Regions from separate parts of the Candidatus Caldatribacterium saccharofermentans genome, predicted to be linked through region 4. Evidence: riboswitches for the same ligand, from Rfam matches in the RefSeq annotation. Region 4 holds a riboswitch; each other region holds the start of a gene.
What was found. Region 4 has a riboswitch for cobalamin ahead of ACPT9Q_RS07355 (ECF transporter S component). Riboswitches for the same ligand answer to the same signal wherever they lie in the genome.
Positions count from the first base shown of each region.

Region 1: another riboswitch for cobalamin. It lies ahead of ACPT9Q_RS05870 (helical backbone metal receptor); the one in region 4 lies ahead of ACPT9Q_RS07355 (ECF transporter S component).
Region 2: another riboswitch for cobalamin. It lies ahead of ACPT9Q_RS08150 (energy-coupling factor ABC transporter permease); the one in region 4 lies ahead of ACPT9Q_RS07355 (ECF transporter S component).
Region 3: another riboswitch for cobalamin. It lies ahead of ACPT9Q_RS00875 (hypothetical protein); the one in region 4 lies ahead of ACPT9Q_RS07355 (ECF transporter S component).

Region 1 covers NZ_CP187957.1:1,154,655-1,159,960, reverse strand. Annotated here, with positions in the region: gene ACPT9Q_RS05890 (DUF4384 domain-containing protein) at 1-959, opposite strand, end outside; gene ACPT9Q_RS05885 (ATP-binding cassette domain-containing protein) at 982-2,247, opposite strand; gene ACPT9Q_RS05880 (iron chelate uptake ABC transporter family permease subunit) at 2,244-3,248, opposite strand; gene ACPT9Q_RS05875 (hypothetical protein) at 3,291-3,608, shown strand; gene ACPT9Q_RS05870 (helical backbone metal receptor) at 3,562-4,470, opposite strand; cobalamin riboswitch at 4,582-4,758, opposite strand; gene ACPT9Q_RS05865 (hypothetical protein) at 4,813-5,238, shown strand; tRNA gene ACPT9Q_RS05860 (tRNA-Val) at 5,261-5,306, shown strand, end outside.
Region 2 covers NZ_CP187957.1:1,605,456-1,610,761, forward strand. Annotated here, with positions in the region: gene ACPT9Q_RS08130 (methyl-accepting chemotaxis protein) at 1-15, opposite strand, end outside; gene ACPT9Q_RS08135 (serpin family protein) at 247-2,463, shown strand; gene ACPT9Q_RS08140 (energy-coupling factor transporter transmembrane component T family protein) at 2,466-3,167, opposite strand; gene ACPT9Q_RS08145 (energy-coupling factor ABC transporter substrate-binding protein) at 3,167-3,433, opposite strand; gene ACPT9Q_RS08150 (energy-coupling factor ABC transporter permease) at 3,430-4,074, opposite strand; cobalamin riboswitch at 4,223-4,393, opposite strand; gene ACPT9Q_RS08155 ((2Fe-2S)-binding protein) at 4,440-4,877, opposite strand; gene ACPT9Q_RS08160 (MTH895/ArsE family thioredoxin-like protein) at 4,882-5,124, opposite strand; gene ACPT9Q_RS08165 (permease) at 5,139-5,306, opposite strand, start outside.
Region 3 covers NZ_CP187957.1:155,610-160,915, forward strand. Annotated here, with positions in the region: gene ACPT9Q_RS00850 (isoaspartyl peptidase/L-asparaginase) at 1-443, opposite strand, end outside; gene ACPT9Q_RS00855 (hypothetical protein) at 504-698, opposite strand; gene ACPT9Q_RS00860 (FeoB small GTPase domain-containing protein) at 713-2,410, opposite strand; gene ACPT9Q_RS00865 (FeoA domain-containing protein) at 2,416-2,655, opposite strand; gene ACPT9Q_RS00870 (Fur family transcriptional regulator) at 2,677-3,120, opposite strand; cobalamin riboswitch at 3,194-3,366, shown strand; gene ACPT9Q_RS00875 (hypothetical protein) at 3,446-4,615, shown strand; gene hemC (hydroxymethylbilane synthase) at 4,612-5,306, shown strand, end outside.
Region 4 covers NZ_CP187957.1:1,448,397-1,453,702, forward strand. Annotated here, with positions in the region: gene ACPT9Q_RS07335 (SHOCT domain-containing protein) at 1-241, shown strand, start outside; gene ACPT9Q_RS07340 (SDR family NAD(P)-dependent oxidoreductase) at 305-1,252, shown strand; gene ACPT9Q_RS07345 (zinc-binding alcohol dehydrogenase family protein) at 1,233-2,228, shown strand; gene ACPT9Q_RS07350 (AIR synthase related protein) at 2,185-2,934, opposite strand; gene ACPT9Q_RS07355 (ECF transporter S component) at 2,931-3,422, opposite strand; cobalamin riboswitch at 3,481-3,658, opposite strand; gene ACPT9Q_RS07360 (hypothetical protein) at 3,617-3,916, opposite strand; partial or broken gene ACPT9Q_RS07365 (hypothetical protein) at 4,092-4,211, shown strand; gene ACPT9Q_RS07370 (hypothetical protein) at 4,316-4,543, shown strand; gene ACPT9Q_RS07375 (hypothetical protein) at 4,637-4,825, shown strand; gene ACPT9Q_RS07380 (ABC transporter substrate-binding protein) at 5,079-5,306, shown strand, end outside.

The sequences.
Region 1 (5,306 bases), 290 kb from region 4:
GTATCGGTGACACTGGAGGGTGCACTCAGGGTTCCCTGAGGGACCTCCCACTCAATCGTGCGACCAGCCAGGGCTCGTCCCTCCCGGTCCCGGAGATAGGCCACAATCCGTATCCGTTCCCCTGAGGCCAGAACAGTCTTTGCCGGCTCAAGGCTAAGGTAGGTCTCGACAATCCTCTGGCCCACCTCAACCGTAGCTACCGCCGAAGAAGGGGCAAGGCGAACACCACCCGGGAAACGCACTTCCACAGTCACCGTTCCTGAAAAGGACGGCGCGTAAAAGGTGTTCCGGGACATTCCGCGAGAATCGGTCACGGTGCGGGTTGTGGCCAGAGAACCACTGCTTGTCGACCAGACGAGTTCCTGCCCCCCAAGGGGTTGGCCCGAAGCGGTCGAAAGCGAGGCGGTGAACACAAGGGCACTGGAGGGACCAATCTGAACCGTTTGAGGTTCCAGGGTGAGGATTGTTCCCTCCATCCGGGCCACCACCTGGAAATGCGTCCGGTCGGTCGCGTACTGGGCGTGGAAGATACGCCCCGCCTGGTGCGGCGCCTGAATGAAACGCTCGAGGTCCCCGTCCGAGACGGGATTCCGGGTAAGGAGCACCACAAGCCGCTCGGTCCCTCCCGGACCCGTAACGTTTTTCGTGTACGTTTCACTGATGCCGGCGCGAACAAACCGGTTCCGCACAAGAACCTGCACGTCGCCGCTTGGGAGGTAATCGATGAGGTTCACGTAGCCATCCCGGGTTGCCCGAAAACGAATGGTGACGGGATCACCGATATCGTAGGTCGCACCCTCTCCCCGATCCACAGAGACAGAGACGTCCGCCGAACGGGGGATGGAGATGTACACTTGAGGATGGAGGGTGAAACGAAGGAGAACCTCTGCACGGGCAAGGCCCATTATACTCCCCACAAAAAGCACAACCGCAAGAACCACCAAACCCCTCCGCTGCATGGCCGTCTCCTCCTTCACCTTTTCAAGCATTATACCACAAGCGACGCTCCAGGGCCTGGAGGAGTTCCCGCAGGTGGTGCACAACCTCGGCCCCCCGGGCGCAAAGTTCAGAGAGCTTCCTCTGGGCCTCACCATCGGTGTAGTCCCGATCTTTCCGCAGGGTTTCCGCAAATACAAATACCGGCTTCCCCTCCTCCCTAAGCTGCAGGGCAAGGTCGAGGTTGGCGACGTTGCCCCACCCCCAGAAGGTGGGGGCAACAATTACTGCATCGGCCCCCCGGGCAAGCTCTAAGGCCTCTCTAAGCGCCTCCTCCCCAATGGGGGAAAAGGGTTTTTCCCGTACCACCGTAAATCCAAGGCGCTCGGCCATCTCCTCGTCAGAATCAAACCGGTTCACCACCCCCACGCTCACCGAAAACCCCTCTTCGGAGAGGAGGCGCATAACAGGGATGCCACTCCCCCCACCACAGACCAGGTGGATCCGCCCTCTTCGCTCCTTCAGGACCCTCTTCCCCAGGGGGATAAAGATCGGGCGGGCAGACAGGGGATGGGGAACTTTCCCGAAAGGCACGCCGAAGAGCTCCTCTAAGGTAGCCTCATGCAGGACATCTTCGACTTTCCCAAAAGAGCAAAGCAGACCCTTTTTGAGAAGCAACGCCTTTTCACAGAACCGGGCCACCAGGTTCACGTCGTGGAACACGGCAACGACAGTGATGCCCAGGCGGACAAGACCCTGCAGGATGTTCAGGATTTCAAGTTCATGGGCCACATCGAGGTGGCTCGTGGGCTCATCAAGGAGAAGGAGCTCGGGTTTCTGGGCCAGGGCCCGGGCAATGAGCACCCGCTGTTTCTCTCCCCCAGAGAGCTCGCTGAAGGGCTCCTCGGCAAAGGGAAGCGTTGCGGTCACGTCCATGGCCCAGAGCACGGCTTCTTCATCGGCCTTCGTCTCTTTGCGAAAACGAGAAAGGTAGGGAATCCTCCCCATCATGACCACATCGAAACAGGGGAGGTCCAGGCGCCCCGGGATTTCCTGGAACACCACCGCGACCTTGCGGGCAAAGAGGCGGCGGGGGAAGGTGGCGATATCCCGCCCCTCAAGAAAAACGGTGCCCTCTGCCACCGGCAGAAGCCTTGCCAGAAGGTGGATGAGCGTCGTCTTCCCCGAACCGTTGGGTCCCAGAACACCCACAAAATCCCCACGCTCCAGGGCGAAGGTCACGCCACTCAGGACGCTCTCACCCTCGTGGTAAGCAAAGGAAACGTTCACGGCTTCAAGATACGGCTTCATAAGCCTCTTTTCCTCTGGCGGAGGAGGTACACGAAAAAGGGCGCCCCAAGGAGGCTGGTCACCACGCCTACGGGGAGCTCCACAGGGTGGATGATGCTCCGGGCCAGGGTATCGGCAAGAAGGAGCACTGCGCCCCCGGCGCACAAAGACAAAGGCAGAAGCACCCGGTGGTCCTGAAACCCAAGAAGCCGCAGGATATGCGGCACCACGAGTCCCACAAACCCGATGACGCCACTTGTGGCCACACAGCTTGCCACAAGCAGCGACACCACAGAAAGGACCCAGCGCTTAAAGCGCTCCACATCCACCCCCAGGCTCTCAGCAGCTTTCTCGCCCAAAAGAAAGGCGTTGAGTTCCCGCCCAAAAGAAAGGAGAAAGGGGACGGCAAAGGCGAAGAAGGGGAGCACCATCTTGACCTCCTCCCACCCCCGGTTCCAGAACCCTCCCATGGTCCAGAAGACTACCTGGTGGAGGTTTTCTCCCGAAAGGAACATCCCGAGGGTGATGAGGGCGGAGAAGAAAAAGCCCACCGCAAGCCCTGCGAGAAGAAGCGTCTCCAGGGGAATCCTCCGTCCCACCCGGGCAAGGCGAAAGACGAGAACCGCCGTCCCCAGGGCACTCAGGAAAGCGAAAAGCGGAACGGTGAAAAGGCCAAAGTACACCCTGGTCAGAATCGCCACCACTGCCCCAAAGGCTGCTCCTGAACTCACGCCGAGGATATAGGGGTCAACGAGAGGATTCTGGAAAAGCCCCTGGAGCACGGTTCCGGAAAGAGCCAGTCCTCCCCCCACAAGAAGGGCAAGGACCACCCGGGGGAGGCGGATGGCAAAGAGGATGGTCCGCTCACTCGGGGAAAGTCCCTCAGGATAGAAGAGGGCCAGAGAATCGGAGAGCGCATACCGTCCCTGACCCACCCCCTGGGCGACAAACAAACTCACCCCGCAAAGGGCAATAAAGCCAAAAAGAAGAAAAGGTTTTCGGAACCTCTTCCGCCGCTTCATGGCTCATGATTATACTCCCAAAAGAGAAGGGAGGAGAAGAGTATGCCCAGCGGGCAATCCCTGGTTTTCCGGAACGAGGACATTCAAGCCATTGTCCTGGAGATTCCTGAAGGCCACAAACACCTCCGCACCACCATCGTCCTCCAGGATGGCACTACCCTGACCTTTCAAGAAGCCACCATCGCGAATCTCGTCCGGGCCTACATAACCGTCACAACGCATCCGACAAAACAGCGGGTGGTCCTCACCGGAGCGCGGCTTCCCTTGCGCAAGGAAGGATACGCCGAATGGCAGCTTCTTGAGGAAGACGAGATCACTCCTTCGAAGACTGGTACGGTCCAAAAATCTCCGGATGGATAATGGAGGCAAAGATGCGCAGAGCCTGGGTTATCCGGGGACCAGGACGGGAGACGATGTCGCTGTCGACCACGAATACCCGGCCTTGCTGTACCGCCTGGAGGACTTTGAGCCGTGTATCGGAGACGATGAAGTTGTAGGGGAGGTTTTCCCCGTGGGCGCTCACCACGGTGATGATATCGGGATTCCGGCGGAGGAGCTCTTCAAGGTCGAGGGTCACGTACCCCGAGAGGTCCTCTACTACGTTTTTCCCTCCAGCGAGGGTGATGAACTCATGGATGAAGGTGTCCTTCCCCGCCGTCCAGAGAGGGTTGTGCCAGATGACGTGGAACACCCGGGGTTTTTCCTCCTCAGAAAGACCGGAAACCCTGGCCTGAACTTCCTGGACGTTCCTCTCCATGGCTTGAGCCAGGGCCTCTCCTTCCTTTTCCTTCCCAAGGAGGAGAGCAACCTTCCGGATGCTTTCGATGACCTGGGGAATAGACTTTGGGTCAAGGACGAACACCGGGTACCCGAGTTTGGTCAGCCGCTCAATGACCTCAGGAGGCGTCAGGGACCCGGCAAGCACAAGGTCCGGGTCAAGGCGAACGATTGCCTCAAGGTCAACTTCGGTGATGCTCCCGATTTTCTCCTTTTTCTTCGCCTCCTCAGGGTAATCGCAGTACGTCGTGACCCCCACAAGGCTTCCCTCCGCCCCCAGGGCAAAGACGATCTCGGTGTTCGCCGGGGTGAGGGAAATGACCCGCGCTGCAGGGGAAGACAAAGTGATCGTTCGCCCAGTATCGTCGGTGACCTCAAGCCCAAAAGCCGAAGAGAGCAGGAAGAGAGAGCAAAAAACAGCAAGAAGGAGAACTCTTCGCCTCATCGCCCATACCCCCTTGAGAATTCGCGAAGGAGGAGGGGGAGAGGGAGGGCTATGCTCCATGCCTGGGGCGGAGTCCAGGACACTTTCCCACCTCCTCTTTCCGCGAAGAGTGGTTGGGATGCGCTTCAGGCAGGTCTCCTGGCTTCCGGATCATCGCTTAAGGCGCGCCTTCCCGGGTTTCCCCAGTGGCACATGCACCCTGCTCCCCGGTCACAGTGGCGGGACCGCGCCGGATTCCCACCGGCTTCCCTATTAAGGACCACGTCCACCTGAAACGAACCACTGTAAGTATACCACACTCTGTGGTACAATGAACACTACACCCAGAAAGAAGGCAATGCGATGCTTTGCGAGGACATCGAAAAACTTGCTCAGGACCTCTCGGGGAAACTCGAGGAAAAGCGAGGTGTTTTCACCCTCACCGTGACTCTTGCCGAACGAAGGGGGTTTTTGCGGAAAGACCGCCTTGAGTACGTTGCCCGCTTCCGCATCGATGACAGTGCCAAAGTGCTCCACTTCTCCGAAATGCTGCAAGAACGGGGTTCGGGAATTGCCTCCGGTGAGGACATCCAGGGCTTTGGCGTTACAAAGGAGGTCACGCGGGTCACTCCCGGCCCAAGAAGCGGCACCATTGAGGAGCAATCGAACCTCTTCGGGGCAAAGTATGAGTACCGATTTGACTATGGGGCAATTCGAAAGGCTTTCGCAGAGGCTGCAGAAAGGCACGGCTTTCGGTTTGAGTACCACGCTGGTTTTGGCAGCGTCTGAGTGTGGTATAATGAAAAATGGTGGGCGAATAGCTCAGGGGGAGAGCACTTGCCTTACAAGCAAGGGGT
Region 2 (5,306 bases), 160 kb from region 4:
AAAGCCCCGTATCATGGTGTATCCCCCCAAGGTGTTTTTGCCACTATTTTAGCAGGAGAAAATAAAAATCGTTGCCAACCTGCTCAGGGATATTCCCCTGACGCTCTTTTCTCCCCAACCTTGTTTTTCCTCTGGATGATTCTGGGAAAAGTCAAAGGAAAAAGTGAACGATGAGAGGAGATTGGCACTGACCAAGGACCAAGGTGGTGTATACTGGAAAAAGCAGCACAGAGAGGAGGGGAGAGGATGAAGCGTTTCCTTCTGGTTCTTTTGTTTCCGGTGTTGCTTTTCCTTCACCGTGGAGGGGTCTTCGCCCTGCCCTGGGAGCACATTGTGCTCATCGATGACCCCGAGTTCGTGCGCCTTGTAGCCGTGCCAAACCCCGACCACCGCCTCTTCTGGGCCACAGATTACGTCCTTGAGGTGCAGGCCCGAAATCCTGCACAGCCGGTTGAGGTTTCGTACCTCATCCTTGCAGGGAGTGCCACTCCCGAAAGACCTTCGCAGGGGGTGGAGGTCCGGGGGAACACTTTCATCGCCGGGTGGGAAGAGGAGAAGCAGCTGTATTTCCACACCGAGGTGGGAGGATGGGCCCGCCCGGAATTCCAGGCTAACCCCCAGTATTTCCCTTTACCCCACTACCGGACCTGCGTGCTCCTTCTTGCCCGCTATGAGAAGGTGTACCTCGTCTTCCTGCGGGAGAACGACGGGTACCTGATGTACCGGGTTTTCCAGGGAGGTCCTTTCACCGAGCTTGAGGTGGATGGTCTTGCCCGGGTGACGAGGGTAGGGGAGGAGTTTGAGGTTCGCTCTCTGGGTGGACCGGTGGAGGTGGGCCTCTGGGCGGAAGGAGCATACCTCCACGACGAGGTTGCCGGCTATGCCCGTCCTGAGTTTCAGGAGAATCCCAAACGGTACCGCATCCCCCACTACGGGATGTTCTTCTTCCTCGTGGCCCGGTATGGGCGGCTCGGGCTCATTGTGGGGAACGAGAACGACGGCTACCTTGGGGCTGTGACCTTCTCCGGTTCCCGTCTCCTTCAGGAGGAACGCATCCCGGGTCTTGGCATCCTGCGGGGGCTGGGAGGGCCGGAGGTCGAGGTTCTGGCCTCAGAAGGTGTTCCGGTGGAGGTCTCTCACTTCTCCTTTGACGGCACCTGCTGGCAGCACGAAGTGGGGGGATGGGCTCACCCGGAGTTTGAACCGAACCCCCAGCGCTTTTCTCTGAAACACTACACCCCCGGATTCCTCATGCTCAGTCGGTACGAGAAGAGTGCCCTGTTTTTCTACAACGAGAACGACGGGCAGCTGGGCATTCTGCCCCTTGCGGGGGATGACCCGGATCTTCAGGCGCGGGTGGTTGCTGCCCAGGGGGATTTTGGGTTCCGTCTGTTTTCGAGGCTCCTTGATGAAGAGACGGGGAACGTCGCCCTCTCGCCTTTTGGCCTTTTTCTGCCTCTGGCCGTAACCTGTGCCGGAGCCTGTGGGGAAACCCAGAAATCCATAGCCCTGGCGCTTGGCCTTGAGGGTCTTGGGCTTCGGGAAGTCCAGGAGGGCCATGCGGCGCTTCTTGGAAGCCTTCACGAGGAAGACCCCGGGGTATTGCTTCACAAAGCCTGCGCCCTCTGGGTCAGGCAGGGTTTGCCGGTCAGGGAGGAGTTCCTCTCCGCAGGCAGGGAGGGATACGGTGCCGAGGTGAGGGTGCTCGACGTCGCCCATCCCGGAGCCCTTGAGGCAGTGAACGGCTGGGTTCGAGAGCACACTAAAGGAACAATCGAGCAGATTCTCGAGCGTATCGACCCGGAAACTCTTGTGATCGTCACGAGTGCAGTGTTTTTCCGAGGCGCCTGGACGGTGGCTTTCGACAGGGGTGAAACGAGGCCCGGTCCATTTTTCCTTCCCGAGGGAGGAACGAAAACCTGTCTGTTCATGACCCGGTCGGGGGTCTATCGGTACCTTAAGGGAGAGGATTTCCAGGCGGTGGCCATCCCCTACGGAAAAGAAGGACGGTTCGGCATGTACCTCTTCCTTCCCGACCCCGGTGTAGACCTTGAGGATTTCATCCGTTCCCTGAGCTGGGAACGCTGGGAGGCTCTGGTAAGGGGGTTTCGGGAGCGGGAGGGGACGGTGAGCCTGCCCAGGTTCCGTCTCGCGTATGGTGCGAAGGAGCTCCGGGATGTGCTGAAACGCCTGGGGATGGGCCCTGCGCTGGTGCCCGGGGCGGATTTCTGCAACCTCCTTGAGGGTGAGGCCTACATAAGTAGCGTCGTGCACCGGGCTTTTGTGGAAGTGCACGAAGAAGGCACCGAGGCTTCAGCGGCCTCGGCCGTGGTGGTGTCGAGGGGAATGGGGGAGACCTTCACCATGGTGGTCAACCGCCCTTTCTTTTTCGCCATACGGGATGACAGGACGGGAGCGCTCCTCTTTCTGGGTGGGGTTTTCGACCCGGAAGACGTTATCTGAGGTCATGAAAGGAAGGCTACAGCGCAGCCCAGACCGGCAATGTACGCCAGGATGACGGCAAGGCGCCTCCCTGAGAACGTGTATGGCTTCTCCCAGGAGGGGATGAAGCCGGGGAAGAGGCGTGAGTCAAGAGCTTCTTTCGTCCTCTCGTAGTGGGTGAGGGCATTCTTGAAAAGGAGTGCTCCAATCTTTCCGCTGTTTCGGATGGCAAGGCGCCAGGTCCGGAATCCTCCCCGAAGACCTATGGTCACCACGAGACGGTGGTATTCCTCTTCAAGGACAAGGATGAAGTGTTCCATGCCCTGGGCGATGGTACAGAACTCCCGAAGTGTCCGGAAGCGTGAGAGAAAGAGGAAGATATCCCCCGGGGGAGTGGTGAAGAGAAAGAAGGTCAGGGCGAAAGCCGAGAAAGCGGCGCGGAGGACCACAAGGAGGACGAAATCCAGGGGGTATTCAAGAAGAAGGACAAAACTGGAACTACCGACAAAGCCCAGGAGGGTGAGTGTGGAGCGCAGGACCCACCGCCAGGGTGTTCGGAAGAAGAGGTGGAGGGAAAGGAAAAGCCCAATGTTTGCGGCAAGGAGCGCACCACTTCTTGAGAATCCCAAAAGGACGATGGGGAAAAACACGACGAGCATTTTCTCCCCCGGGTGCATGGTGCGCCCCCGACTTTCACAGGCGAACATCACAACGTGCCGGAACATCAGTGCGTGCTTCGCTTCCCGAGGATGTACCCGATGATGAGCCCTCCTGTAGCTGCCTGCAGGGCAAAAATCAGGGTTTCGATTTCCCCTGAGGGTGGTTCCCAGAGGGGGGAGAACCAGGGGCTGAAATCCGGGGCGATTTCCTGAATGAGTGCCTGGGCTTCTTCATCGGCTCCTGCAAGATCTCCCTGGTGCTGTCCAAGGCGGAGAGAAACGAAAAAGAGCACCACGCAGCAGAGGAAAAGCAGGAGAATCTTCCCCTTCATGCTATCCTCACCCCCAGACGGGTAAGTTCAGCGCCCATTCGGGCCCGGAGGTATTCAAAAAGCGCCACGGTCAAAAGCCCCTCCATGACGGCCAGGGGGACCTGGGTGACGGCAAAAAGGGCCATGAACCTGGCGAAGGAGAGGAGGAAAGACCGTCCCGGAAAAGCCAGGGCAAGCTGAAAAGAGGTAACCACGTAGGTGGCAAGGTCAGCTGTGAAGGCGGCAAAGAAGACGGCCACAGTCAAACGGTATCTTCGCAGGAGCTGGAACACCAGGAATCCTGTGAGGGGTCCCGCAATGCCCATGGAGAGGATGTTGGCTCCCAGGGTGGTGATGCCCCCATGGGCTAAAAGGAGCGCCTGGAAGAGGAGGACAAGAGACGAGAGAAAAGCGGTGACCACAGGACCGAAGAGAATGCTTGAGAGTCCTGTCCCTGTGGGGTGGGAACAGGAACCGGTGACCGAGGGCAGTTTCAGGGCAGAGAGGAGGAAAATGTACGCTCCGGCCAGGGCAAGGAACATTCTGGTGTGGGGATCCTGCATCCTTCGCACCTGCAGAAACCCCAGAAAGACCAGGGGAGCACTCAGGGCGAAGTACACCCCGCACCACAGGGGTGGCAGGAATCCCTCTGAGATGTGCATGGCGTACACGGGGGAAGTGCAAAAGAGAAAACCTGCTGCACTAAAGAGAGCCACGAGAAGAACACGCACAGGGTCCACCTCCTTTGAGGAACAAAAATGCCCCTCCAGAAAGAGGGGCAGTATCTTTGCCATTGCCCTTCCCTCCGAAGGGTTAGCATCGTTGAGGGCAGGTCTCCTGGCTCACGGGTCATCCTCCTCCCACCTTCCCAGGTGTTCCCCAGTGGTTGGGATTCGTCGCCGTATACAGTAGCGGGGGCTGCAGCGGATTTTCACCGCTTTCCCTTTTAAGCCTTAAGGCACCCTCAACGGACGGTATTCACTTTTTGCAACATTATAGATTCTGAAGGGGAATCTTTCAAGGGTTACTACTGGCTCTGTGGCGATACCCTGCAAGCTTTCTCAAGGATTTTTGCGATTTCTCCGTGACAGCACCGTCCTGAAGGATTCTCAGTAAGACAAAACCCCTTACTTCCGGCGCCGGTCATCCTCTGGATGTCTTCTAGGGTTCTTGCTCCCTGGCGGATGGCAGAGCGTATCTCCTCTTCCGTGACCCGACTGCAGTAACAGATGTACTTCGGAAAAGCTCCGTCCTTGTACCATACGGGAATCTTGAGGTCTTCTTTCTTCAGGGTCTTCCCAGAGGCATCAAAGTAGACCACCGGGCAATGTGGATTGAGGCAAAGGTGGTAAGTCGTCGTTTCGTGTACGGTGTCCCTCAGGGCCTCCCTCACCAGGTGCTTCACAGTGAGGGCCAGAACGTTCTGACCCTCACTGTGGCATACAGGGCATGACGCTTTCTTCATGGTCTCACGAACGGAGTTTTTGAAGGGCTTCTTTGAGCTCCTCAACGGTTGGGACTTTCCCGGAAAAGAGCACCGTTCCGTCAACGACCACGGCAGGGGTCATGCGGACTCCCATTTTAGCGAACTCTCTGGGGTCGGCAACGTGAGTCACCTCTGCATCAATCCCCAGGGCCCTGCACGCTTCTCGGACGTTGTGTTCAGTTGCCTTGCACTTCGGGCATCCCATGCCGAAAACGGCAATGTTCACGGGTATCCACCTCCTCAGGGAGCGAAAATGAAATTCCCGAAAAACCAGCCGACCACTGTACCGAGGAGGACAATGGTCGCAACGTACACCAGAGCTTTCTTTCCCCCGAAGACCCGGGCGATGGCCAGCCAGTTGGGGAGGCTCAGGCCGGGTCCAGTGAGGAGGAGAGCCAGCGCTGGTCC
Region 3 (5,306 bases), 960 kb from region 4:
GATGCCTTCGCGATGGACTTCTCAAGGGTCCTTATGGTGAGCTCCGCCACCGGGTTGTATTCCTCAAAGCCCAGAAGACGGGCAAAAAGGTTTGCCCCCTCACCCACAAGGAGCACATGGCGAGTCCTCTCCATAACAGCCCGGGCCACAGAGATAGGATGCCGAACGTTTTTTATTGCCGCAACCCCACCGCAGGAGAGGTCGTCCTTCATGATACTTGCAGACATCTCAACCTCTCCCAGGAGATTGGGGAAGGCCCCTGTTCCTGCGTTGAGGCGAGGGTCATCCTCGAGGACCTTCACTGCCTCTTCCACAGCGTCAACCGCCTCCTGACTCTGCAGGGTTTCCATTCCCAAGATACAGGCCCGGTACAGGGGCTCGAAAACATCGGGAATTTCTTCAACGCAAATGCCGCCATGGACAACAATAACCACTGCGCTCACCCCTAACAGAGAGTCTTCCTATTATACCTCAAGCGTCTGACAGAGCGGCAAGAACTCCGGTTATTTCTCTTTCTCCAGTTCCTCAATCCGCCGTTCAATCCAGGCAAGGCGTCGGCGCAAGAACTCTGCCTCTTCCCGAAGGAGTTCGAGCTCCTCCTCCTGAGTAAGGCACGAGAAGCAGGGGCCAAAACCCGGGAAGAAGAAGTGACCACCAAAGCAGAAGCATCCTGTATCACCAAAAACGTACCGCCGCATCCCGCAAACCCTCCTCAAAGGAGCATGTTCAGAAGACTTCCCACAATGAAGGCAAAAGAAAGCATAATGGCAACGGCCTCAAAAAGCCGTTTCCACCCGAATTCCCGGAGCACCACCACAAAGGCAGCCACACAGGGGAAGAAAAGGGAAATCACGACACTGGCAATGACCAGCTGTTTGACTGAAAGACCCAGAGGCAAAAGAAGCCCCATAGCCATGTACTTTCGTAAAACCCCCAGGGCGATGACGAGAATCGCCTCAGGAGGAAGTCCCAGCATTCGGGAAAGCCAGGGACTCACAAACCGGGCAAGAGCAGGGAAGGCGTTCGTGAGGTACAGGAGATTCACGATGAACGTCCCCAGAAACACAATGGGTAAAGCATCGCGCAGGAAACCCCGGAGACGAACCCAGAGCTTGGAGAGCACCGCTTTCAGGAAGGGCAGGCGGTAGGGGGGAATCTCGCAGACGAGCGGAGGGCGAAACCCCGGCACCAGGTACTTTAAAAGCAGTGCAAGGGAAACCACCACAGCAAAAAGTGTCCCGTAAACAACAAGAACTGGAGCAACGCCATGGGGTGCAAGGGCACCCACGATGAGTGCCTGCTGGGCCGAGCAGGGAATGCCAATGGCAACGAGCACCGTCACCACAAAGCGTTCCTTTTCACTCTCCAGAACCCGTGTGGCCATGATACCGGGAACATTGCACCCCAACCCAAGGAGCATGGGAACAACAGAATATCCGTGGAGTCCCAGGCGGTGCAGGAACCCATCGAGCAACACCGCAAGACGGGGCAGGTACCCCACGTCTTCAAGAAGACCCAGAACAAAGTAGAAGGCCAGAACATAAGGGAGAACAGCTCCCAAAGACACGTAAACCCCTGTGGAGAGAAGACCAAGAGACAGCTCAAAGTCAATGTGGCCGTCCACAGGCTTTCCGATAAGTATCTCATACCAGAGGGGATACCGGGAAAGCACGACCCCAAGACGCTCAAGAAGAGGGAGGTAGTACTGCTCAAAGAGCGGGTCAAGGAGGTGGATGAGACCTTCACCGATGAAGCGAACGGAAAAGAACATCCCCAAAAGGACCACAAAGCCAAAGAGCAATCCAGCTCCAGGAAGCAGGGTCACCCGCTGCAGCGTATCCCGCCAGGTGGGACGACGGTATGAAAACCGCTGCACTTCGCTGATAACCTTGCCGATTTCTTCCCAGCGCCGTGTGTGGTCAGGGGAAACAAAGTGAGGGATTCTTGCCTTTTGGAGGGCCGCAAGGAGGTTTTTGATGCCCTCCCCGGTGGTCGCAACAACCGGGACCACGGGAACTCCGAGGGTGCCCTCTAAGGCCTTGAGGTCGATGTCGATACCCTGCTTCTTTGCTTCATCCCACATATTGAGTGCCACAACCATAGGCTTCTGCCTTTCCGCAAGTTCAAAGGTGAGGTAGAGATTGCGTTCCAGGTTTCCCGCATCCACCACGTTGACGACAATGTCCGCTTCTTCCACAAGACGAGCGGCAATACGCTCGGCCTCAGCTATCCCTTCAAGGGAATACGTGCCCGGAGCATCGATGATTTCGTACAATTCTCCTCCGTGTTCCACGTAACTCCGCAAAAAGTCCACTGTTGTCCCCGGATAATTTGAGGAAAAAGCGTAGACACCGCTTATCTGGGTGAAAATAACGCTTTTCCCGACATTGGGGTTTCCCGCAAGGACGATTCGCCTTAGTGTTCTACCCGCACGAGAATCCTCTGGGCTATGCCTCTGCCCAGGGCGATCTCCTGCTGCCCCAGACGAATGACAACCGGTCCCTTGCCGATAATGGAGCTGACCTTTTCGATTCTCTTCCCGGGCACGACTCCGAGAACCCATAACCTCCTCACCATCCCTTCCCCACCATCAATCCGGACAATTTCTCCTTTTCCACCGGTTTCCATCTCCACCAGAGAACGGATGTCTTCCACAGTCTCAGCCCCCCTCGGATGTCACCGGCAACGCGGACACAAACCGTAGAAATAGATGTGATAGGAGTGAACGACAAATCCCTGTTTCTGCTCGAACTCCTTTCGCAGACGCTGCAAGAACTGCTCCTCTTCCTGGGTCATCCCCTCACAGTCCACAACCTGACCGCACTGGGTGCAGATCAGGTGGTGGTGGAACTGTGCCGTACGGCAAATCTCGTAGTGTTCCCTGCCATCGCCAAAGTTGACTTTTCGGAGAATCCCCATGCGCAGGAGAAGGTCAAGATTCCGGTACACCGTTGCTATGCCGACTTTCTTTTTCTTTGCCCTCAGATGCTCGTACACATCCTCGGCAGAGAGGTGCTGCCCTTTTTCCTCAAACACCTCAAGAATGGCCCGGCGCGAGGGTGTCGCTTTCTTGTTGAAGCGATGGAAAACATCTTTCCAGCTCTCCGGCAAGTCCTTCACCTCAATGAAAAATATTATCATTTTCCATTATAACAGACAATGTCAAGGACTCGCCTGCCGGACTCTACTCTGGTATAATTTTTCCCGTGCAGGTGCCCCTTGGGGCTGAAAAGGGAAGTGGGTGCAATTCCCACACGGTCGCGCCACTGTGATGGGGAGTCCCCTCCTCTATGCCACTGGGCAACCGGGAAGGCGGAGAGGACGATGAACCTCAGTCAGGAGACCTGCCTGCACAGAGAACTCTGTACTCGCGCTCGACGAGGAAGGAGTGGAAAGGTATGGATGTTCCCTCTCGGGGTAGCGAGTACCTCGGAGAGAGGGAAAAGTGAAAAAAGCGCTCCTTTTTGCCACCGGGGTCGATGAGCGCCTCCCCCTTGTCCTTCGGGAGCGCTACCTGGCCCTTCCGGAGAGGGAATTTCTGGGAATCCTCAGAGAAACCGGGTGTTCTGCCTTTGTCCTCCTTGAGACCTGCCAGCGACTTGAGGTGTACGGTACAGTAGAAGAAGAATCCTTCCGGAGAGAGGACCTCCTTCAGCGCCTTTTCCCCCTCCCTGGCCCTTACAGAACCTGTGTGTTTTACCTTGAGAACGCCGATGCTGTTCGGCGTCTCTTTCGAATTGCCGCAGGCCTTGAGTCGGCCCTCCGTGGTGAGGTGCATATCCTGGGGCAGCTGAAGCGAGCCTGGGAGAAGGCTCACCGGAACGGCCACACCAACAAACTCCTGAACGCCCTCTTTCAGGACGCCCTGCGAGTGGGGAAAAAAGTCCGGAGATCCCTCCGTAGAGAACAGGCGTTGAGGTCTTTCGGTTCCCTTGTCGCCGAGGTACTTGAAGAACTTCTGGGCTCCCTTGAGGGGAAAAGCGTCTGTATTCTCGGCTGGGGGACCCTGGGGCGCTCCGTCGCCGGGACACTCCTCTCCCGAAAAGCAGGAACAATCTTCGTCTTTTCGCGGCACCTCCACCACATTCCCCAGGAAAAGCCCTTCGTGGCGATTGCAGAGAAAAGCGTGCTCAAAGAAGTCCTCGCCCAATCCCACGCAGCGGTGTGCACTTCAGGCTCAGCTCGTCATCTCTTTGCCCCTGAAGACCTTGACGAAGCAGCCCTTCCTCAAGTGCTCGTTGACCTTGCTCTTCCCCGAGCTATCGACCCGGCGCTGGCTCAAGGAAAGAAGCTCCTGGACCTTGAGACCTTCCTCAATCTTGCCCGGGAACGAACCCTGCCCTTCGCTCAGGAGTCCGAACACCTCGAAGCATTGATCGCGGAAGAGGTCGAGCGCTTCCTGCGAAAATGGCGAGGCTTCCGGGCTGACCCCATCATCCGGAATATCGCCCGCTGCTTTGAGGAAACCTTTTTAGAAGCAGGAGGAGCAATCATTCAGACCTGCAACCGCGACGAACAGGAGCTACTACTCCTCAAGCACATGGAATGGGTGCGGAGGAAACTCTTCTGCAAAACGGCCGAACAGGTGCGACGGTTCTTTGAGGAGGAAAGATGAAGCAGGTCATTCGTGTCGGTACCCGTGGGAGTATACTGGCCCTCAAACAGACCGAAGAGGTTGTTGCCGCTTTGCAGAATATCCTTCCTTCTGCAGTTATCAAAGTGGTAACGATTCAAACCAGGGGAGATATACGGCACGATTCGACCTTCCCCGGAATCCAAGGAATGTTTGTGAAAGAACTCGAGGAAGCGCTCCTTCAGGGGAGTATCGATATCGCGGTGCACAGCCTTAAGGACCTCCCCACAACTTCTCCCCCGGGACTCACCCTCGCTGCCATTCTCCCCCGAAAGGACCCAAGAGACTGCCTGGTCTCCCAAGGCGGCCAGAAACTCCTGGAGCTCCCTCCGGGAAGTTCTGTTGGCACAGGGAGTCCTCGACGCGCCGTGCAGATTCTCAAGAAGCGACCCGACCTCCACGTTGTACCGCTGCGAGGAAACGTCACCACCCGCATGGCGAGAATGTGGGAAGGCAGAGTGGATGCTCTGGTTCTCGCCTATGCGGGACTTCTGCGCCTTGGGCTTGAAGGAGAGGTAGCGGAGGTCTTCGATCCCTGGAACTTTGTCCCTGCCCCCTCACAGGGCGTTATCGCCTGTGAAACCCGCTGTGGCGAGGGGTGGGAAAAGCTCCTTGCCCCCCTCCACCATCCTGAAACAGCGCAGGCTGTGAGTATCGAGCGGTTGTTCCTTTC
Region 4 (5,306 bases):
CGCTGACCCACAGGGTTTTGCATTCTGCCCTTTTGGTGTTGGTGGCATGATGGGATGGGGTGGCCTGTTCCTCGGTCTTTTTGTTCTCCTTTTTGTGGTGTACTTTGCGATACGCCTTTTTGGGGAGAGTGCCGGGAAGAGAGGGAACGACGAGGCTCTGGAAATTCTCAAAAAGCGCTATGCCCGGGGGGAAATTTCTGAAGATGAGTACCAGCGCATGAAGGCAGAGCTTGAGAGGTAGTAAGGTTCCCCTTTGACAGCTCCGCACTTTTGCCCTATGCTCCTTGAGAGAGGAGGAGTTGCCGTGGGAACCATCCTGGTCACCGGAGGCGCCGGTTTCATCGGCTCACACGTTGTGGACACGTACCTTGAGGCTGGTTTTTCGGTTGCCGTAGTGGACAATCTGGTAACGGGAAAGGTAGAAAACCTTAACCCGAAAGCTCGCTTCTACCAGGTCGACATCATGGACCGGGAGGCGCTCCGGAGGGTTTTTGAGCAAGAACGCCCGTTCTGCGTGAACCACCATGCTGCTCACATCAACCTTCGCCAGTCGGTGGAAGACCCCCTCGCCGATGCCCAGGTGAATATCTTAGGGACACTTCAGGTTCTCGAGCTCTCCCGGATGTACGGAGTGCAGAGGGTGATTTTCGCCTCAACCGGTGGAGCGCTCTACGGAGAGGTGGAGGAGCTCCCGGTTGGTGAAGAGTACCCTCCCTCTCCGCTTTCCCCCTATGGGGTTGCAAAGTACGCTGCGGAGAAGTACCTCTCCTATTATGAAGCGGTCTGGGGGCTTTCCTGTGTGGCGCTTCGCTACGGCAACGTTTATGGGCCACGGCAGGACCCCCTGGGTGAGGCGGGAGTGATTGCCATTTTCTCCAGAAAAATCCTCCGGAATGAGCCCTGTGTGGTGTTCGGGGATGGAAAAAAAACCCGGGATTACGTTTTTGTGGAGGACGTTGCCCGGGCTAACCTCCTGGCACTCTACGCCCCCTCTGGAGCATACAACATCGGAACGGGGAAGGAAACAAGTGTCCTTGAGCTCCTTGGGCTTTTCAGGCGCATTGCGGGAAAGGATATCGAGGTGGTTTTTGCCGAGGAACGAAAGGGAGAAATTTCCCGCGTTGCCCTGGCCATTGAGCGGGCGAGGCGTCTTCTTGGCTGGGAACCCCGTGTGACTCTCGAGGAAGGCCTCGAAAGAACCTTCACCTGGTTCGCGGAGGAGGAGAGAGTTCATGAGGGCCATGGTGCTTGAGCGTCAGGCGCCCTGTGAGGAAAACCCCCTCGTTCTGCGGGAGCTTCCTGTTCCCGAGCCTGCAGACGATGAGGTTCTTGTTCGGGTTGAGGCCTGTGGGGTCTGCCACACCGACCTCCATATCGTGGAAGGGGAACTCCCCCCTCACCGTCTACCCCTTATTTTGGGACACCAGATTGTGGGACGGGTGGTTGCGTGTGGGCCAAAGGTAACGGGTATCAGTCCCGGGGAGCGGGTGGGAACGCCCTGGCTCTTTTCTGTGTGTGGGGAGTGCTCCTTTTGCCGGAGAGGAAGGGAGAACCTCTGTTCCAAAGCCCGTTTCACCGGATACGATGTGGATGGAGGGTACGCCGAGTACTTCCTGGCCCGAAAGGACAGTGTATATCCGCTCCCTGAGGGCTACGAGAGTCCAGAAGTCGCTCCTCTCCTCTGTGGTGGGGTCATAGGGTACCGGGCGTACCGGGCAACGGAAACCCAAAAGGGTGATATCCTCGCGCTTTTTGGTTTTGGTTCTTCGGCGCATCTTGTGCTTCAGATGGGCCTTTACGAGGGGAAAGAGATCTTTGTTTTCACCCGAAGTCCTCATCACAGAGAGCTTGCAAGAAAACTTGGCGCAAGCTTTGTGGGTGGCGCCGAGGATGACCCTCCCTCGCCCTTCCATGCTGCCATTGTCTTTGCTCCCTCCGGTTTCCTTATCCGGAGGGCTCTGGAACACCTTGCGCCTGGAGGGAAAGTCGTTGCTGCCGGCATTTACGCTACCCCAATTCCTGAAATCCCGTATGAACTCCTCTACCGGGAACGGGTCATCCAGAGTGTGGCCAACAGTACCCGCCAGGATGTGCGGGAGCTCCTTGAGATGGCGGGGCGATATCGCTTCCGGATATTCTGCGAGATATATCCTCTTGAGGAGGCCAATGAGGTCCTGAAAAAGCTCAAGAACGGGCAGGTTCAGGCCTCGGCCGTCCTTGTGCCCTGAGTTCTCCCACCACCCACAGGGGTTTCTGGAAGCACGACGTAAGTTCATCCATGTTTTTTGTGCTTGTAAAAAGGAGGACAGTGGCCGGTCCACAGCTTTTGTAGAGAGAAAACGGGGGGTGGGGGTTCAGGGAGAGGGTGGCCGGCCTTCCCCAGAGGAAGAGCAGGGCCTCGCAGAAAATCCCCCGGGACCCCACGGGGACGATTTCTGCTTCAGGGCACTCCTCCCGAAGGCGCAGGATGTCGGCAAGATCAGCGATAGCATGGAGGTTTTCCAGGACTTCCCGGCCACAGGAAGGGACGCCCAGAGCATACAGGGTTCCCTCGAGGAGCGGTTCCTCCCTTTTTGGGGTTCTTCGGCCAAGAACGGTTATCCCAAGGCCGGTGGCTGAGGTAGGGACGTTCTTCTCTGTAGAGAAGACGCAGGGGAGATCCTCTTTGCCGATGGTGCGGAGTTCCCGGGAGATTCCCCTTTGCACTTCTTCAATCCAGGGATAGGGTTCCATACTCAGGGTTACAGAAAGCGCCAGAGGCTCTCCTCCCGCCGCAAGGATTTCTGCCAGGGCAACCCGGGCGGTGAACTGAGCGGATACTTCGAGGGGGACAGAGAGACTGTCCCCCGGTTTTGGTCCTATCCCACCAAGGGCGTCACAGGCCACGAGGAGTTCCTCTTTGCCAGTGTTCACCACAAGGCAATCCCGGTTCATCGCCGTGCCAACGCCCGGTGAAGAAGGGCGGCAAGGAAGACGTTGACAAAGGATCCTACAAGGAGGGAGAGCAGGATACCGAAGAAGAACCCCCACCCGAAAAGGGGGACGACGCTCAGCGGGGCAAAGACGCCGTTGAGAACGGTGCCCACAAGGACGGCCCCAGGGTACTTCCACCGCAGGAAGGCAAAACGAAAGGCCAGGGCAATGCCTGCCATCTCCAGGGCAATCACAAGATGCACAAAAGCCCCCAGGGGGAACCCGACGTTCAGGGAAGTCAGAATGTGCCCCAGAAAGGCGATGAGCGCTCCCTCAGGGTATCCCAAAAACAGGGCACCGAAAAATCCTGGAAGGGAGTCTAAAGCCACGGTTCCGGTGGGGCTGGGGATTTTCACGAACGACCCCACAACGCTCAAGGCCACGAGGGTAGCCACAAGGCTCAGGCGAAGGGGGAAAGAAGTGCTCAGAGCTTTCCGTTCCATCGGCATCCTCCTTTCCTGAAATGAAAAAAGCCCTCAGGCAATGCCTGAGGGCTTTGCCATCACCCTCTTTGGCGCTTCCGTGGCAGGTCTTCTGGCTCAGGTTCCTCGGAAGGAGACCCTTCCCAGCTTTCGCCAGTGGCTATGCTCTCCTTCCTCCCCATCACAGCGGCGGGTCCGCGCCGGACTTTCACCGGACTTCCCTATTCTCCCCAAAAAGGGGCACCACGGAAGGGAACCAGTTTTTCTACTTTTTCCTGTATTATAGCGCTTTTTGTGGTTCTTACAAGGAGGACGGGAGAGAAAAACCCCGTTAGCGGAAATTTATCGGGGGTTCCAACTTGGTATATGGGAAGCACTCTGGAGGTAGGGTCCCATGGTATCAGAGTTCCAGAGAGTTCTGGAATTTTCTCTCCATTTCCTGAAGGAATGGATTTCCAGGAATTTGAGGAAAGGCTCTGGGAGACCATGAATACCATCCTCACCCTGTTTGGGGATGTCACCCCAAGGAAGAACCTCCTTTGGACACGAAGACATCAGAGAATACCTGTACCTCCTCGACGACCAGGTTGGTTTTGGGAAGAAAAGGATTGATTCTCTCCTGGAAGCCCTGGTCCTTTCCCCCAAAGAGAAGGGAAGAAAGAGGAGGAAGAAGTCCAGAATCCTTGGGAAACTCTCTACGTCCATGAGGGGAAGGAAGTCTCAAGCTCAGGGAGAGCCAAGCTCAAGAATCCCCACTACTTTGCCGGTTGCTATGAGGACACCGAAGAGCTCTTCCTCGAGGTCCTCGAGTACCTGGAGGAACACTATGACCTCGACACGGTACAGGAGATCTTCCTCTGTGGTGATGGGGCCTCCTCCCCAAGAAAGGACTGGAGATCATCCCCAAGGCCACCTTCATCCTGGACCGCTTCCACCTTGGGAAACGCATCCGAGAAGCCCTGCCCCGGGATGGCTCAGAAGAGGAACTCTGGAAGGCAGTTGAAGAGAGTTCCTGGGAGGAAGTGGAAGCCTTGCTCCTCAAGGCCCTCTCCCGGGGTAAGAATTCCAGAGACCAAAGAGGCCTTGAAAACCTCTACATCTACCTCTCCGGAAACTCGCGGGGGAATCCAGAATGCCAGGCACCATAGAGAGCTGGAATTGCGAATCAGTGCCGAAGCCCACAAAAGCCTATCCTCTCAGCTCGACTCTCCCATCGTCCCATGGGCTGGGGGAGGAAAGGGGTGGACCGCAGATATCTCCGAGTTTTGAAGTTCAACAGGTGCTCAATCAGGCACTACTTCCTGAGAACCCAAAGGCAGAAACTTCCTCCCTTCATCCTTTCCCCTGAGACCATCAAGAAAGAGAAGGAGAGGGGGAAGGAGGTGTTCCGGGAAGTCTATAACAACATCCTGGTGATGCGCAAAGCGTGAGTGCTCTGCGTATGACCCTCAAGGCCCTGACCCAAGATATGTCCTGGGTTCCTGTGATATGAAAGACTGTAATCTGGATGAGTGAGGGAAAGGAAGGTAGATCAGGAAATGAAACCATGGAGAGGGTTTTCAAAAATATCCCTACAATAAGTTGACGCTATCATTTTTTTCATTAGTTGAAAATTTGGTAGAAGTGGTGTTATACTTTTTACCGAACGTTTCTCCAATAAAATCCAAGAGGGGAGGGAGTTTTGTGGTTTTTAAAAGAAGCGTTTTTCCGTGTGTCTTAATGACGGCTGTAGCGATGGTGATCACACTGGTTATCGCAGGAAGCACTGGCGCTCAGACTGAGAGAATTGTGCTCAAAGTGTGGGACCAATGGACTGGTACTAGTGATAAAAAGGCTGTTGATATGATGGATGCAAACTTTGAAAAGATGCATCCAAATGTTAAAGTTGAGCGGAGTGCCATGCCGGCAGCA